DNA from 4 places in the Labrenzia sp. ATLA3 genome. Region 1 is predicted to be linked to each of the others. Evidence: riboswitches for the same ligand, from Rfam matches in the RefSeq annotation. Region 1 holds a riboswitch; each other region holds the start of a gene.
The links. A riboswitch is a leader RNA that binds a small molecule or an ion and turns the genes downstream of it on or off. The one in region 1 is predicted to bind cobalamin.

Region 1 (4,195 bases):
TTTCTCATATAGTCTATTACCATGGTGAATTTATCGACCTTCGATCTCAACCTCCTGAAGGTCCTGGATGCCGTTCTGCGGGAAGGTTCCACCGTTCGAGCCGGAGAAAGACTGGGTCTATCGCAGCCTGCAGTATCAGCCGCACTTGCAAGGCTGCGCACCGCCCTGGAGGACGAGCTCTTCTTTCGCAAGGGACAGCATCTCGAACCAACTGCGTTTGCGGCAAGCCTGGAAGCGCCGTTGCGCGATCATCTGGAAGCATTGAGCGTCCTGTTGAAAGGCCCGCAGACCTTCAGACCCGAAACATCGACGGCCAGTTTCAGAATTTCCGGCAGCGATTACTTTGCGGAGATGCTGATGCCCGGGCTTGCAGCCCATCTGGCACACACCGCACCGTCAATGCTTGTGCATCTGGTTGATCTCGTGCCGGACAACTACATCAACACGCTTGAGGAATATCAGGTCGACCTGGCTATGATTCTTGCCGCGCCGTTGCCGGAGTGGGTTCAAAGCAGGAAGATGTTCACCTCAAGTTTTTGCGTGGTCGCCCGAAGGAACCATCCGAGGCTCCAACGCGCAGGCATTGCGCCTGGAGAGGCTATCCCTATCGATCTCTTCTGCGACCTGGGACATGTGCTGTTTTCTCCGCAAGGCCAGCGCAGCGCAATGGGTGACGCCGCATTGGCACGCGTCGGCAGAAAGCGGCGCGTCGCGATGACGCTACCGGTGTTCGGCGGCGTCTGCCGCGCCGTTTCCGGATCGGATCTCATCGCGCTGCTGCCCACCCAGTTCGCACGGCGGATGGCGCCCATTTCCGATCTGGAGATCTACTTGCCTCCCATGCCCGTGGACCCGGCCCGGATTATCATGGTCTGGAACCGGAAGATGACCTCAGATCCGCCTCATGCCTGGCTTCGCGACCAGATTATCGACATTCTCGCGAGCGTCCACGAAGAGCCTTGAAACCTGCCGAATGTCGCGACTGACGGAACCCGGAGACGGCCCGGAACAGGCCATATCGCCAAGGCCGACGCCAACTGGAAGAAGATCCGCACGACAGCGGCTACGGATCTCTGACAGGTTCGCCCGGCCCACAGGCAAACAAAAAGGGCGGCCCGAGGCCGCCCTTCGTGGTTTGAAATCAGCAGAAGCCTGGAGGCTTAGGCTGCCGCGTCGTGCAGACGGTTTTCAAACGCAAGGTTCTTGGTCAGCGGTGCCAGGGTCTTGGCAGCAGCCAGTACAGCCAGGTCGGCCAGCGGCTCACCCAGGATCACCAGCATGTAAGCAACGCCGAAGGAGCCGACGGACGCCATGTTCTCGGCGCCAAAGCCCTGACCGTAGAATGCCCAGAAGGCAACCCAGCCGACGATACCGGTCTGGAACGTGGTCGAAAGGGCCAGAGCCTGAGCGTAGGAAACGTCAACATAGGCGGTCTTTTCCGGAATGATCCGGTTGGCCAGAAGGCTGACGGCCCACAGCGGCACAAGCAGCGTGGTGACGTTGATGCCGTACTGCGGCAAATCGAAAGGTGCAAAAAACGCACCCTGAAGCAGAAGCCCCGCGGCCAGACCGATAGCGGCCGGACCGGCACCGAACATCAGGAACAGGGTGGAGCCCAGAATGAAGTGAACTTCGGAAACCCCGACCGGATAATGCGGCAGAATTTCAAAGAAGCAGAAGACGGCAACCGTCGTGATGACGGAGCGTACGGCCAGACTGAGAACGCCGCTCTTGCGGATCGTGTCGAGCGCCATTTTGCCGAGAAGGCCGAAGGAAGCAGCTGCGGTACCGTAGCTGAGCACAATTTTGGCACCGTCGACGATGCCCGGTTCGATATGCATATGTTTCTCCTTTGCGCACCCTCCGTGCGCGAGCAGATGTTGTAAACCGGCCCGATGGGACCGCTGGATGGCAGGTTTCCTGGCTCGCGAGTCTCTGCACCGCCCGCCTTCCCGGATATCTCCAGTGGCTTGAAGGGCTTGGCTCTTCGCTTACAGTTGCGGGGGCAGCCACGGTCTTGGTCCCTGTTGGGTACGCCTCACCGTGTTCCCATTTCATCCGCCCTTACGCTTGTTCGGGCGAAACCATCACATGGTGGCATTTTTGCAAGGATTGGCACTGCACAGCAAGCGAATTTTCGCCATATTTGCTCTGAAAGCGACAATGCACATCAATTTTGCCGCCAGACCAACACAGACGAAATGTGAGGAACCTCCCGTCAGAAAACCGCGAGCAGGCCCTCGACAACGCACTTCTGAAGATCACAGCCGCCGCCGTCTTCGACGTGATCACCGAGACCGGTCGTTCGGTTGAACGGACATGGATCACAACCTAAGACTTGTCGCGGATGGATACTTGTGAAAATCTTCGAGGATGTTGAGATCGATTCCCATAACCGTTCTAGCGGTATCCCTCCTCGCCGCCACAGCCACACCCGGCTGGGCTGCGCCCGAAAAGCTCTTCGGCGCCATCAACGAGCGCCTGTCGTTCATGCAGTCGGTTGCTGCCTGGAAGGCGGATAACGACAAGCCGGTCGAGGACCTGCCAAGAGAAAAGGTGGTTCTGGAGGCAGCCCGTGCCAAGGCAGTCGAGAACGGCCTGTCTGCCGACAATGTTACCCTGTTTTTCCAGGCGCAGATCGATGCTGCAAAGGATATTCAGACCTGCTGGATCGAAAGGTGGAACGACGGCGAAGCCCGTCCGCAAAACGTTCCGGACCTGATCAAGGACGTCCGCCCGGAACTGCTTCGCCTCGGCAACGACATTCTGACCTTGCTTGCGCAGAGCCCTGTCGAAGCCTCCGACAAAGAGGCCTTCACGAACGCGGTCACCGTGGAATGCCTGTCCGATGATGCCAGGAATGCCCTGTTTGAGGGCCTCGTAGACGTACACGAGTAGGCATTCGCATTCGAAGCCTGCTGGCGATGGCTTTCATTGATCGCCAGCAACTCTCGCAGTCGCGCGACAGACGATTGCCGCTGACGCCGCTCACCAATCTCAGAGAAGTGGCGGCAGACACGCACGCCCCTTCAGCTGCTTGTGTTCAGACCTCGCACCTTAGTCGGGGTGAAAATTTGAACAGTGTGTTGGACGCTCAGACTTTTGCAAACGTCTCTCATGCACGCAATTCCGATCTTGGGAAATGCCAAAGGAGACCATGTCTCCGGAGCCGGTGGCCTGCGCGCACGCTAGCAGGACACGACGACTGCCTTTCCAGCCCCAGACTGAATCGGCGCATGGCCTCTCCATGCGCAAAATCCGCATTGACGCATAGTATTTTTGACATTGTTGGTTTCTTGGTAACTTTTATGGTTTGTTGTTAAGAGATAACAACTATAAATTGTTTAAGTGACGCGAGTACCGGATTCTTATTCTGGATTTTTCTTGGATTTTCGGGGTAGCAATGAAACTCTCTTCTACCGAAAAGACTGAGACAGCATCGGACCGTAATACTGAAAAATCTTCAGGAAACGGCGATTTATGGACTGATCCTGATAGTTCACATGGCTCCTTCCGCGCATCATTGAGCCTTGCCGTTTTCGGCTTCGACGATCCGGCAGCCGTATACAACCAGATGAGCGAAGAACAGCTGGCGGTGCTTGATCGCCGCTTCGCAACGGTGTGCGCCGTGGCAGCCTCCGAATTCGGTGGCAAACTGGTAAATTTACCAATGGGGCAGAAAGTGCTGACGTTCGGTGTTCCCGATCCGCACGAACTCGATGCAGAGCGGGCGGTGCTCGCGGCCCAGAAGGTTCTCCGCAGTTTTGAATGGAGCAGTTTCAAGTGCCCTGCTCGCTTGAGGTGCGGCATTGCAAGCGGCGAAGGCTTCATCGTTCTCGATAGCGGCCCAAACATGTCTCCCCTGGCTGTTTCCGGTCCGGTTTACGACAAGGCCTCGCAACTGGAACAGCATGCACCGGGAAATGTCCTGCTGGTCTCGGCAGATGCACGGGCGCTCTTTCGCAGCAACTTCATGGCGCGAAAAGTTCAGCTCGGCACCGAAGAGGAAATCGCCTGGGAGGTGTCGCCGGCAATCGTTCCCTCTACGCGGTTCGACCCGCGAGACCAGGATCCGAGGCTTCGTTTCTTCATGGGCCGCATGAAGGAAGTGCGCCTGCTCGCAAAAAGCTGGGCGACGTCGAAGACAGGACTGGCGCAAACCGTCCTCATCGAAGGCGAGCCAGGCATCGGCAAG
Region 2 (4,195 bases), on a different contig from region 1:
AGAGCAGCGCGGCTCGGTCTATAGGGCGATGAAATGAACGATTTCAGACCCCAGCCAATCCCGCCGACATTGGGAAGGGCGCGAATGGCGGTGTCATAGCTGCGCCGAACCAGCGCGGAATCGCTGTTCTTGAAGGAATGCAGCAATCCGCAGCGCTCCATATCTCGCTTGAATTCCTTCGAAACGACCGAGGTTTCGCGCTTCGTGAACGTCCAGTTGATGTTGATGTTCTCGTCTTCCTTGGCAACCACGCGGTGGTACCAAAGCGGCGGGAGGTAAAGAAGATCGCCTTCCTCCAGGTCGAATTTGTAAAACTGTTTGTTTTTCAGAAGTTTTTCTTCGTCTTTCAGAAGGGAAAAATTGGTGAACGGATAGCAGGGCAGCGGAGTGTCAGGCGATACGAGCACCCATTCCTTTCGCCCCTTAACCTGTACGGTGATGACATTCTCTGCGTTGGTATCGTAGTGAAATTCCGTTCGGTTGTTCCTGCTGTTCACCCAGAATCTCCAGGCGACGGAATCTTTCATTATCTGGTCAGAAGAGAGGACCTCCTTCAAAAACTCCGGCATCTCGATGTCCTGCTCAAGAACAGGTGACCGGCTTACGAAAAAGACGCCTCTGTCGCGAACGGATGGCAGGCTATGCAGGTCCGACCGCAGTCCTTTGGAAATCCATTTTTCTCGCGCTGGCCAGCTTTTAGCCAATCCCTTGATGAGCAAGGGCTGCTCCTTGTCACAGTAGCTTTCGAGAAACTCCGCATAACCGGGAGCTGCTGTGACTGCTGGAATGGATCGCTCTGTATCGCCGATCATTAGAGGTGTCCGGCTTTTGAGATCTGCAGGTGCATTTCTGGCGATGAAATTGCCCAGAAACCAACGCAAGTAACTTAACGTTATTTCACGATACGAGACGTCGTGGATTTTATCAAGAAAGGGACTCTCGTCATCGTCTCCTGCGCGCAATCACGCGAGAGCCGTCAGGGATCAACGGATGAATGTCGACGTGACGATAGGGAGATGTTCTGCCCCGGAACGCGGCTAACTTTTTCGGTCCGCGGCGATGTGACCTGTTGGTTGCAAGGCGCAAGAAAACCTTGCGGCATGCAATCGCGAACGGGAGAAACTCGTAGTTTCCAACCAATTTGAAGCGGACGTTTTGGGAAAAAAGAAGAGGTGGTGATGGCTCCCCAGGCCGGACTCGAACCAGCGACCCAGCGATTAACAGTCGCTTGCTCTACCAACTGAGCTACTGGGGATCACCACGCTCGGGGCCAGCGCGTTGCCGCCCCGTCGATGGAGATGCGTATATCAAAGGCTTCATCCGTTTGCCAAGCCCCCGAGGGTGTTTTTTTCATCGCGCCGTCATTTTTTTGAAGGCTATGTGGAAAACTCGATATATTTCAGAACGCTAGACCGACTGTGGAGCTTGGAAAACCCTACGTTCCGCGCTGTTTGATAGCGCCCTTGCGAGGCAATTGAGCAGTGCTATCGCCGGACTTTGACTCAAGATGGCGTAGGCGTGGGTGGATATGCCGGATCACCGGGGCAAGTGACCGAGTCTTTCTGCTGCTTGTGTCGGCCTCAAGATCCGTTTAGGAAGAAACCGACGGTTCCGGAACAGGCAATGCCCGATCCGGATGAAACGGGAATCCGGTGCGGACTTTTTCAAGTCCAGGTCCGGAGCTGCCCCCGCAACTGTGAGCGGTGAGTGGCTGTACGAAAACCACTGGCGTCCTTATGGGGCCGGGAAGGGGTACAGACCGCGCTGAGCCGCAAGCCAGGAGACCGGCCGTCGCATTGGCAACCCTATGGCGCTGTCGGGCGGACGGCTGGGAGAAGGAATGACGCATTCAACTGGCGAGAGGACGACACTGGTCCTCGGCGGTGCCCGCTCCGGCAAAAGCCGGTTGGCGGAAAAGCTCGCCCATGAAACCGGTCTGCGGAAAATCTATGTCGCAACTGGCGCTGCCCACGACGATGAAATGGCCAGTCGCATCGCCGCCCATAAAGATCAGCGCGGCCCGTCCTGGCACACCGTGGAAGAACAGCTCGATCTGGTTTCCGTTCTTCAAGGCGAATGCGGAGCAGACCGCGTGGTTCTGGTCGATTGCCTCACGCTCTGGCTTTCCAATCTAATGTTCGCTGACAAGGACGTTTCGGCTGAAACTGCGCGACTGTCCTCCGTTCTGAGGGATCTGAGCGGCCCTTGCGTCTTTGTTTCCAACGAAGTCGGCATGGGAATTGTGCCGGAGAACAGACTGTCGAGGTCGTTTCGCGATGCGCAAGGGCGTTTGAACCAGGATATGGCACAGGAGTGCCACCAGGTCGTCTTTGTCGCTGCGGGGCTGCCGCTGCTTTTGAAACCCAATTCACAACCGGATATCAAACTATGACCACTTCTTCCTTGCAGCCCGGCGCGAAAATACCGGCAACCATTGTCACTGGGTTTCTGGGCGCCGGCAAAACCACGCTGATCCGCAACTTGCTTACCAACGCCAATGGCAAACGGATCGCGTTGATCGTCAACGAATTCGGTGACATGGGATTCGACGGCTCTCTGGTAAACGGATGCGCGGACCCTGATTGCGCCGCAGAGGAAGTGGTTGAGCTGACCAATGGCTGCATCTGCTGCACCGTTGCCGACGATTTTCTCCCGACCATGGAAATGCTGCTCGCGCGGGACAATCCGCCGGAGCACATTGTCATCGAAACTTCCGGTCTTGCGCTGCCGCAGCCGCTTGTGCGGGCCTTTTCCTGGCCGAGCGTGAAACCGAAAGTAACGGTCGATGGGGTTGTGACCGTGCTTGACGCTGCCGCACTCGCCGAAGGCCGGATCGCACTTGATGAGGATGCGCTTGCTGCACAGCGTGCTGCTGACGAAGCCCTGGATCACGACAGTCCGGTCGAAGAACTCTTCCATGACCAGCTGCGGTGCGCCGATCTTGTTGTGCTGAACAAGGCCGATCTCGTTTCGGAAGACGCCCTGAAACAGGTGCACGAGAAGATCGCCGCCGATGTCCGTCCAGCCGTTCACGTGGTGGCATCCGAAAACGGCACGCTCCCGATTGAAGTTCTGCTCGGTAGGGGCTCTGCTGCCGAGGACGACATGACGGACCGTCACGAACATCATCACCACCATGATGACCATCATGATCACGACGATGACCACGACCACGACCACGATGATGACCACCATCACCACGATCATCACCATCACGATGATTTTGAAAGCCACGTGCTGGACGTCTCGTCCTTCGTGAGCCTGAAAGAGGCCGAGACAAAGGTTCTTGAAGCCATGACGCAAAAAGGTGTTCTGCGCATCAAGGGTTCCGTTAAGATCGAGGGCAAGGCGGCGCCGGCAATGGTGCAGGCCGTTGGTCCACGGGTCGAAACCTGGTTCGCCGCTGGAGCCGAAAGAAGCGGCAAGCTTGTCGTGATTGGTCTGAAAGGTCTGGATCTGGCTGCGGTGCGTGGTCTGCTGGGTGAATTGACGGCTGCTGCCTGACACGCTGAAAACAAGCCGGAAATAAAGACCAAGCATGCACATTCTTGCCAGTCAGACACGCCGGATCGATGACGGTGGAGACGCGGTCGATCTCGGCCAGTCTCCGGCCGACATTCTGTTCCTGTCCGCTGCGGACACCGAACTGGGCAGCTTTGCCGCGGCGCAAGGTCGTCTCGGGGCGGGCCGGGCAGAGCTACGGCTCGCCAACCTGATGGCCCTGTCGCATCCCTACTCGGTTGATCTTTATGCGGAACAGACGGTTCGTGGGTCCCGGTTGATTGTTTTGCGGATTCTGGGCGGAGTGGAATACTGGCGCTACGGCCTGGAGAGGTTCGAAGAGGAAGTCCGTGCGAACGGTATCGATCTGATTGTCGTTCCGGGTGACGACAAGTGGGACGAAGACCTGACGTCGCGGTCCACCAGAACATCGGCCGAAGTGCACCGTTTCTGGCGGTACTGTGTCGAAGGCGGAACGGAAAATTACGCCAACGCCCTGAGATACGCAGCCTATCTGATTGGAAAGGGCGAAGAACCGGCGCATCCGGTGCCCCTTCCTCGTGCCGGAATTTATCTTGCCGGGAAAGCAGCACCCGACATTGCACAATTGAAGGCATCCTGGCGTGACCCTGCCAGACCGGTGGCCGCAATCACCTTTTATCGTGCCCTGGTTCAAGGCGCCCAGACCGCGCCT
Region 3 (4,195 bases), on a different contig from region 1:
TCGGCGCTGGTGACGGCATCATCCGATGCCTGAAAAAGCGGGTGCGCCTGACCGCAATAAACGACATGTTCCTCACGATAAAGGGTCCGGTAAGCAAGGCTCGCCACCTTGATGTTGGACCCGCCGATGCCGACGTCCAGCTCGCGTTCCGCGACAGCCTTGGTGATGTCGTTGGGGCGCATGATTTTCAGGCTCAGCTCGATTTCAGGCGCCGTGCGGGAAAGCTCCTCAATCGCTTCGGAAACCTTCAGTTGCGGGTCGGTCGCCAAGCAGTCGACAATACCGACGGTTACCTTTCCAGACAGGCCGCTTCGAAGGCCGGACAACCGGGCGGAACTTGCCTCCAGCATGCCCGTCACTTCCAGACTGACTTCGTAAACTCGGCGCCCCTCTTGTGTCAGGGAAAACCCGCGGCGGCCGCGCTCGCAGAGTTTGGCCCCCAGCCGTCTCTCGAGCGCTGTCAGGTGATTGGATATCGTCGGCTGACTGAGTGAAAGCTCCATCTGTGCGGCGGAAATTCCGCCATTGCGCACAACGCATTCGAACACGCGCAACAGGTGAAGGTCGGACCCTGATATCTTCATGGACATAGGTTGCACCAAATGCCTGGGATCGCAATCCCCGGCACCGCATAGCCAAAGGCCCGCCATGGCGGGCGGGCCTTCGATGAACAGAAGACGACAATAGTCTCAGCTATCAGCCCTGCTCAAAGTGACCGGTGTTCACCATGAGGCAAAGGATCGTGTGCAGGACTTGCGCTGCAATCTGAGCCGTGTTGGTGCTCGGATCGTATTGCGGCGCCACTTCCACCACATCACCGCCAATGATGTTGAGCCCGTTCAGGCCGCGCAGGATCTGCTGCACCTCTCTCGGCTGCAGGCCGCCCACCTCGGGTGTTCCCGTTCCCGGGGCGAAGCCTGGATCTACGCTGTCGATATCGAAGGAGACATATGTCGGCCCGTCGCCAACGATCTTGCGCGCCTTTTCGATCAACCGGGGCATGCTCGCTTCGCCCACGTCTTCGGCATGAACCACGGTCATGCCGCTTTCATAAGAGAACTCCCAGAGATATTCAGCTGGACCGCGAATGCCGATCTGAATCGTTCGGCGCGGGTCCAGCACACCGTCCAGAACCGCAAGGCGGAACGGCCCACCGTGCTGGAACTTGGCCCCTTCATAGGGACCGGCGGTATCGCAATGGGCGTCGATGTGGATAAGCCCCACGGGCTCCTTTTCTCCCAGAGCCTTGAGGATCGACGCCGTGATGGAATGGTCACCGCCGACGCTTAGCGGACGCACACCTGCAGCAACAAGGCGGCGGTAGAAGTCCTCGATATCCTTGTGACACTGGGCAAGATCGAAACGGCTGAGCATGGGAACGTCGCCGATATCCGCGATTTTCGCCTTGCCCATCGGAGAGGTCTTGAGCACGTGGTCGTATGGGCCGATACGCTCGATGGTGCGCAGGGCTCGCGGGCCAAAGCGGGTGCCGTTGCGGTTGGTTACACCCAGATCCATCGGCACGCCGAGCAAGGCGATGTCCAGACCGCCGAAGTCGTCGGCGTCCTGAGCCTCCGGAAAGGCCCGCGCATCCAGAAAGCTCGGGATGCCTGCGAAAGGCCACTTGCGCTTGTCGCCATCACTGAACTGAGACCGGGCCACTTCCTGAAAATGCGGGTCAAAAATATCTCCGCCGGACGCATTGCCATACTTCTCTCGAAGGGCATCCAGATGCGCCTTGTCCACCATTTGAAATTCTCCTCCTGAAAACGCACGACCTTAATGGACCGCAGTCAGACTGTACTTGGGATTTTCCGGAAATGATCGCAACACTACGCGTCTGTTTCCAGTCAGCGATCTCGGCCAATGAATGCGAAACACAGCGACGTTTGAAACCGATGGTGGGTGTTTGCATCGTCGAAAATATGACCAACTGCGAAGCCCAGGCAATTGCCGCACGTCTCATATGACGCCTCCACATAACTTTGGGGAGAGATGTCTGCCCGCCATATTTCCCCACTCAAATTCCGTCGGCATGACGCTTCATATTGACTTGGTGATCGCACCTCATACTGTATCTAGTATTCAGGGTCCGGTGATTCCTTTGGGATTGCCGGCTAAGAGGGAAGCTGGTGCGCCTCATCCAAAGAGGCAAATCCGGCGCTGCCCCCGCAACTGTAAACGGCGAGCCGTCATCCAGAAAACCACTGGGAGATCCCGGGAAGGTGGATGACAGGGCTTTGACCCGTGAGCCAGGAGACCTGCCTTGAATAAACAACGTCAGCGGACGGCGGGTCCGGGCGACGCTTGATTGCGTGAGGTCGTGCTCATGCTCTCTCGTGCTTCCTGCCGTCCATCATCAAGAACACGTTCTTCGGGGTGCAAGAGACATGACCGTTACTGTTTACAGCAAGCCTTCCTGCGTTCAATGCAATGCGACCTACCGCGCGCTCGATCAGCGCGGCGTCGATTACACAATTATCGACCTGAGCGAAAATTCGGAAGCCTTTGAGCACGTGCAGTCTCTCGGCTACCGGCAAGTGCCGGTGGTGGAAGCAATGGGCGAGCACTGGGCCGGCTTCCGGCCGGACAAGATCGCGGCGCTCGGCTGATCCCGGCGCGGTGACGATGAAATGGGCACACTCGTCTATTTCTCCAGCGCTTCCGGCAACACGCATCGGTTCATCGACAAGCTGAAGGCTCCGGCGGTCCGTATTCCGCGCAACAAGACGGAAGCGTTGCCGATAATCCGGCAGCCCTACGTTCTGGTGCTGCCGACCTATTCGGACGGCGAAGGCCGGGGTGCTGTGCCAGGCCAGGTGATCCGGTTTCTCAACGATGCCGCGAACCGCTCTTTCCTCAAAGGTGTGATTGCCTCTGGCAATCGCAACTTCGGGCCCCTCTTTGCCTATGCCGGAGATGTCGTGTCGAAAAAATGCGGCGTTCCGCTGCTCTACCGTTTCGAGCTTGCCGGAACCGACACCGACCTCTGCCGCGTCCAACACGGGATGACAGAATTTTGGAAACGACAGTCCTAGAACGTCCGGCAAACCCGGCAGCTAATCTCGACTACCACGCGCTCAATGCGATGCTGAACCTCTACGACGCCGACGGCAGGATCCAGTTCGACGCCGACCGGCAGGCCGCGCGCCAGTATTTCCTTCAGCACGTCAACCAGAACACCGTGTTCTTCCACTCTCTGGAGGAGAAACTCGGCTATCTGGTGCGTGAAGGTTACTACGAACGCGAAGTGCTGGAACAATACGATCCAGCCTTCGTCAAGGCGATCTTCGAAGCGGCCTATGCCCGGAAGTTCCGTTTTCCGGCCTTTCTCGGCGCCTTCAAGTATTACACCAGCTACACGCTCAAAACCTTTGATGGCAAGCGCTATCTGGAGCGTTTCGAGGATCGGGTGGTGATGGTCTCGCTGACGCTGGCCGCCGGTGACGAGGACCTTGCCATGCGGCTGATGGACGAGATCATTTCCGGCCGGTTCCAGCCGGCGACACCGACCTTTCTCAACGCTGGCAAGAAGCAGCGCGGCGAGCTGATCTCGTGTTTTCTGTTGCGTCTTGAAGACAACATGGAATCGATAGGGCGGGGCATCAATTCCGCGTTGCAGCTTTCCAAGCGCGGCGGCGGCGTGGCGCTGCTACTGACCAACATCCGGGAGGCCGGAGCCCCCATCAAGGGGATCGAGAACCAGTCGTCCGGCGTCATTCCCGTGATGAAGCTTCTGGAAGACAGTTTCTCCTATGCCAATCAGCTCGGTGCACGCCAGGGTGCGGGCGCGGTCTATATCAACGCCCATCACCCGGACATCCTGAGCTTCCTCGACACCAAGCGCGAGAACGCGGACGAGAAGATCCGCATCAAGACCCTATCCCTCGGCGTCGTTATCCCGGACATCACCTTCGAACTGGCGAAGGAGGATGACGACATGTACCTGTTCTCGCCTCACGATGTGGAGCGGGTCTACGGTAAGCCGTTCTCGCAGATTTCCGTTACGGAAAAATACCGCGAGATGGTCGACGACCCGCGCATCCGCAAGAAGAAGATCCGAGCGCGCAGTTTCTTCCAGACCATCGCCGAGATCCAGTTCGAGAGCGGCTACCCTTACGTCCTTTTCGAGGACACCGCCAACCGGGCCAATCCGGTCGACGGCCGCATCAACATGTCGAACCTTTGCTCGGAG
Region 4 (4,195 bases), 160 kb from region 1:
ACGCGGAAACCGGATTTCCCAAACGATCGTTTCGCGGCTCTGCGGCCAATCGACCTCAAAAAGACCGGGCACCGTGCGATTGGCCAGGATCTTGAAGACAGTGCTGCCCGGAATGGCGACCGCGCCTGCGCCGATGGCGGCCACAATCGAAATACCCAGCAGCAGCATCCCGGCAAGAAGCAGAACGCCGGTGCTCCACCGCCGCCGGGATGCGTTGTGTTTTGCCGTCACCTCGGTCATGCCGGATCATCGCTTGTGCCCGCAACCGCGGTGAGAGGCATTGTCAGCAAGTCTCACTCTCCCCAGAAGGCTTCAGTGAGTTTGCCGACAGCCTTGAGGTTTCGCGGTCCCGGCGTTGCCTCGACATAATCCAGGACGACGAAGCGGTCGTTCTTGACCGCCGCAATGCCGGCCAGAGCTGGGTTGTTCTTCATGAAATCCCGTTTCTGGTCCGCCGTCACTTCGCCGTAGTTGACGATCACGACCATGTCCGGATCTTTCTCCACCACGGTTTCCCAATCGACCGTCGCCCAGCTCTTTTCGAAATCGTCCATGACGTTGACGCCACCGGCCGCCTCGATAAGCGCCGTCGGCATAGCATAGCGACCGGCGGTGAAGGGCTTGTCCTCACCGCTGTCGTAGACGAAAACCCGCAGCGGTTTCTCGCCTTCCGGCACCGTTGCCGCGATCCGCGCCAGTTCCTGCTTGTAGGCAGCGACAAGGTGCAGGGCCGTGTCCTCCACGCCGAAGATCTTCCCGAGATTGATCAGGTCGTTGTAAAGATCAGCCAGCGAAGCCTTGGGCTTGTCGCCGATATGGATGCAGGATTCGGTCAGCTCATAAACCTTGATCCCGAAGGGCTCCAGCGTTTCCGGCGTCACTTCGCCGCCAACCTTCATGCCATAGTTCCAGCCGGCAAAATAGAAATCCGCATCTGCCCCGATCAGCACTTCCTTGCTCGGATATTTTGACGCGAGTTCCGGAAGTTCGGCAACGCCCTCACGCATTTCCGCGTCCAGCGTCTTCCAGCCCGAAATGCCGGTATATCCAACCATGCGGTCGCGCAGACCAAGCACCAGCATCATCTCGGTCAGATTGACGTCGTTCGAAACAGCGGCTTTTGGCGGCGCTTCGAAAGTGACCGTACGACTGCAGCTTTTCACCGTGGTCTGGGCAAAGGCCGGAACAGTCAGAAGGGCGAGCGCAGCGCTCAGCAGTAGTCTTTTCATTGTGCTCTCCAGGGAGTCAAAGATGGAAGGTCAGGTAACGCTCACGACTGGCAGACAACTGCTCCAGGCGGACCTGTACCGAATAGGCTTGTTCAATGTTGCCGGGGGTCAGCACCGTTTCCGGCGCGCCATGGGCAACCAGCCGCCCCTCGTGCAGCAGCAGAACCTTGTCGCAGACGCGGCTTGCCAAATTGAGGTCATGCAGGCTTGTGACGATGGTGATGTTCAGATCAGAGATCAGCTCGACAATCTCGAGCTGATGGCGGATATCCAGATGGTTGGTCGGCTCATCCAGGACCAGCAGCTTCGGTTCCTGCGCCAGCGCCCGAGCCACCATCACCCGTTGCCGTTCACCGCCGGACAGCGTGCCAAAGGACCTGTCCGCGTAGGAGTGCAGATCCATTTTCCTGAGGCAGTCATCGACGATTTCAGCGTCCCGTTTGCCTGCATTGGCAATGCCGTTTGCGTGCGGCCGCCGACCAAGAACGACGATCTCGCGAACAGACAGGGCAAAGTCGGTCGGTTGCTCCTGCAGAACGGCGGCGATCGACCGGGCAGCCTCCCGGGCACTGAGGTGCCACAGGTCCGTACCATCCACCAGAATGCTGCCAGAGTGCGGTTTCAAGAAGCGGTAGAGCAGCCGCAGCAGGGTCGATTTGCCGGCACCATTGGCACCGGCAATTCCAAGAACCTCGCCAGCGGGCAGCTCGAAGCTGACCGGATGCAGAATGGTCCTGCCCTGCCCCGTCTTCCAGCTTGCCTCTCGGACGCAAAGATCGATCCCCGTCATGACAAGGCCGTTCCGTCAGCTTCCGAGACGATCATCGCCGCGGGGATGCGGCCCTGCGATGCGGTCCATCGTGTGCCGTGCCGGACGCCGGAAACGCCATATCCATTCTCTAGCTGGCGATAGCGCCTGGCGTAGTCGACCAGATCTTCTATGTCCGTTTCACCTGCATCGATATCACCGAAGAGGTAAATCGCCTCGCCCGTTGCCTTGTAGGCCGCTGTGCATCCACGCGAACAGCTTTCGATGTCGGCTGTACCGCTGATCTCGAAATCGTCACCAACGACCGGAACGGCCAATTGGAGAGCGCGCTTCAACTGGCTGACCAGTTCATATCCGGGCTGACACAGCTGGCCCTTGTGACGGCAGACGGTACTGACAAAAATCTTGTGCGGTTCATTGCTCATGGCGCACCTTTACAGCTTCCGTCCGCGAACGGACAGCATGGGGCGGCGCAGCGACAACCTTGCCACCATGGCTGCGCAAGAAGCTACCAGCTTGAAAGGAAAGAGGATGATCATTGTGTAATGTTATTACATTACTAATCCGATCGTTGGCAACAAGCTTTTGCCTGCCGTTCGGCACCATCGCGCGCAGCGCACGCATCGACAGCGGATCGGAAAGGGTCAAAAGGTTGGCAGGACTTGAGGTTTCAGCAGTCAATTTCCGGTTCATATCGCCCTCCGCGATTGCGCGGGGCAGTTTCGAACCGAATGTGCAACTTTGCCGGCAGGCGCCGATAGACCATGTCACTCACTCCGCCGGGGCACCCCGCCCGGGTTAAGGTTTAAGATGAAATGGCAGGTCTCCTGACTTGCGGGTCATGGCTTGCCTGATCCTTCCCGGGGTTTCCCCAGTGGCGCTTTCAGGTTTGCTCACCGCTCACAGTTGCGGGGGCAGTCACGGATTTGCAGCCTTTCGGCCTCGTCGCACCGTGTTCCCTTTTAATCCCGCTCCGAAATTCAGAGTCGGGAACCATCTCTTCCTAAGTGCTCGAACGCCTGGAAAATGTCAAAGACTTTCACCACCCACCTTGTCGTCCCGAAGCACAACAGATGCAGCCGTCCGGCGGCCTCGGCAGGATTGGCCTCTTGCCTTCACCGCTCAAAAATCCTACCTCGGATCCATGAAACAGGATGCCCTCCCCCCGCGCGCCACTGCGCGCCCCGTCACCCTTGAGACCCACGGCGTTGCTCGCCAGGACGACTTTGCCTGGCTGCGGGCAGACAACTGGCAGGAGGTCATGAAAGACCCTTCCGTGCTGGATGCCGATATCCGCGCCTATCTGGAAGCGGAAAATACCTACCAGGAAGCGCAGATGGCGCCGACGAAGGCTCTGCAGGAACAGCTTTTTGCTGAAATGCGCGGCCGCATCAAGGAAGACGACAGTTCGGTCCCCTCACCCGACGGCCCCTTCGCCTATGGCCTCAAATACGAAACTGGTGGCCAGCAACCGATCTTCTTCCGGACCCCGCGCGATGGCGGCGAGGAAACGGTACTTCTCCACGGCGACAAGGAAGCCGAGGGCACGTCCTATTTCCGGATCGGCGGTGTCAGCCAGTCGACGGATCACAAGCTCATAGCCTGGGCCTATGATGACAAGGGCTCGGAATATTATTCGCTCAGACTGCGCGACGCCGCGACGGCCAAAGATTTCGACTACGCCATCGAAGATACGGGCGGCGGCGGCGTTTTCTCCGAAGACAGTCGTTACGTGTTCTACGTTCGTCTGGACGCCAACCATCGGCCTTCAAAGCTCTTCCGGCACGAGATCGGCACCGACCCAGCCAGCGATGTGCTCGTCTACGAGGAAAAGGATGCCGGCTTCTTCATGGGGGTCGGCAAGACCCAGTCCGGTGACACCATCGTCATCGACATTCACGACCATGAGACGTCCGAAGTCTGGATGATCCCGGCAAGTGATCCGACTGCCGAACCGGTGCTCGTCGCAGAGCGCGAAACCGGCATCGAATATTCCATCGACGATCATGGCGACACGCTTTACATCCTGACCAATGCAGGTGGCGCCGAGGACTTCAAGATCGTCACCGCGCCCAAGAGCAACCCTGGCCGCCAGAACTGGTCGGACCTCGTGCCGCACAAGCCGGGGTGCCTGATCCTGTCCCACTGCGTCTACAAGAGTTTCATGACGCGGCTGGAGCGCGAGGACGGCCTGCCG

Region 2: another riboswitch for cobalamin. It lies ahead of cobU (bifunctional adenosylcobinamide kinase/adenosylcobinamide-phosphate guanylyltransferase); the one in region 1 lies ahead of AC2A6O_RS12910 (energy-coupling factor ABC transporter permease).
Region 3: another riboswitch for cobalamin. It lies ahead of nrdH (glutaredoxin-like protein NrdH); the one in region 1 lies ahead of AC2A6O_RS12910 (energy-coupling factor ABC transporter permease).
Region 4: another riboswitch for cobalamin. It lies ahead of AC2A6O_RS12145 (hypothetical protein); the one in region 1 lies ahead of AC2A6O_RS12910 (energy-coupling factor ABC transporter permease).

What each region holds. Positions count from the first base shown of each region.
Region 1 is NZ_JBXUKV010000004.1:311,988-316,182, forward strand. Features, by position in the region: gene AC2A6O_RS12905 (LysR family transcriptional regulator) at 22-963, shown strand; gene AC2A6O_RS12910 (energy-coupling factor ABC transporter permease) at 1,161-1,841, opposite strand; cobalamin riboswitch at 1,894-2,104, opposite strand; gene aroQ (gamma subclass chorismate mutase AroQ) at 2,374-2,898, shown strand; gene AC2A6O_RS12920 (ATP-binding protein) at 3,524-4,195, shown strand, end outside.
Region 2 is NZ_JBXUKV010000001.1:80,112-84,306, reverse strand. Features, by position in the region: gene AC2A6O_RS00375 (cupin-like domain-containing protein) at 1-962, opposite strand, end outside; tRNA gene AC2A6O_RS00370 (tRNA-Asn) at 1,180-1,255, opposite strand; cobalamin riboswitch at 1,590-1,807, shown strand; gene cobU (bifunctional adenosylcobinamide kinase/adenosylcobinamide-phosphate guanylyltransferase) at 1,841-2,392, shown strand; gene cobW (cobalamin biosynthesis protein CobW) at 2,389-3,504, shown strand; gene cobN (cobaltochelatase subunit CobN) at 3,539-4,195, shown strand, end outside.
Region 3 is NZ_JBXUKV010000005.1:86,523-90,717, reverse strand. Features, by position in the region: gene AC2A6O_RS14660 (LysR family transcriptional regulator) at 1-590, opposite strand, end outside; gene speB (agmatinase) at 697-1,749, opposite strand; cobalamin riboswitch at 2,072-2,283, shown strand; gene nrdH (glutaredoxin-like protein NrdH) at 2,391-2,612, shown strand; gene nrdI (class Ib ribonucleoside-diphosphate reductase assembly flavoprotein NrdI) at 2,634-3,038, shown strand; gene nrdE (class 1b ribonucleoside-diphosphate reductase subunit alpha) at 3,020-4,195, shown strand, end outside.
Region 4 is NZ_JBXUKV010000004.1:151,335-155,529, forward strand. Features, by position in the region: gene AC2A6O_RS12125 (FecCD family ABC transporter permease) at 1-240, opposite strand, end outside; gene AC2A6O_RS12130 (ABC transporter substrate-binding protein) at 294-1,229, opposite strand; gene AC2A6O_RS12135 (ABC transporter ATP-binding protein) at 1,246-2,019, opposite strand; gene AC2A6O_RS12140 (DUF1636 family protein) at 2,016-2,423, opposite strand; gene AC2A6O_RS12145 (hypothetical protein) at 2,413-2,691, opposite strand; cobalamin riboswitch at 2,799-3,011, opposite strand; gene AC2A6O_RS12150 (S9 family peptidase) at 3,143-4,195, shown strand, end outside.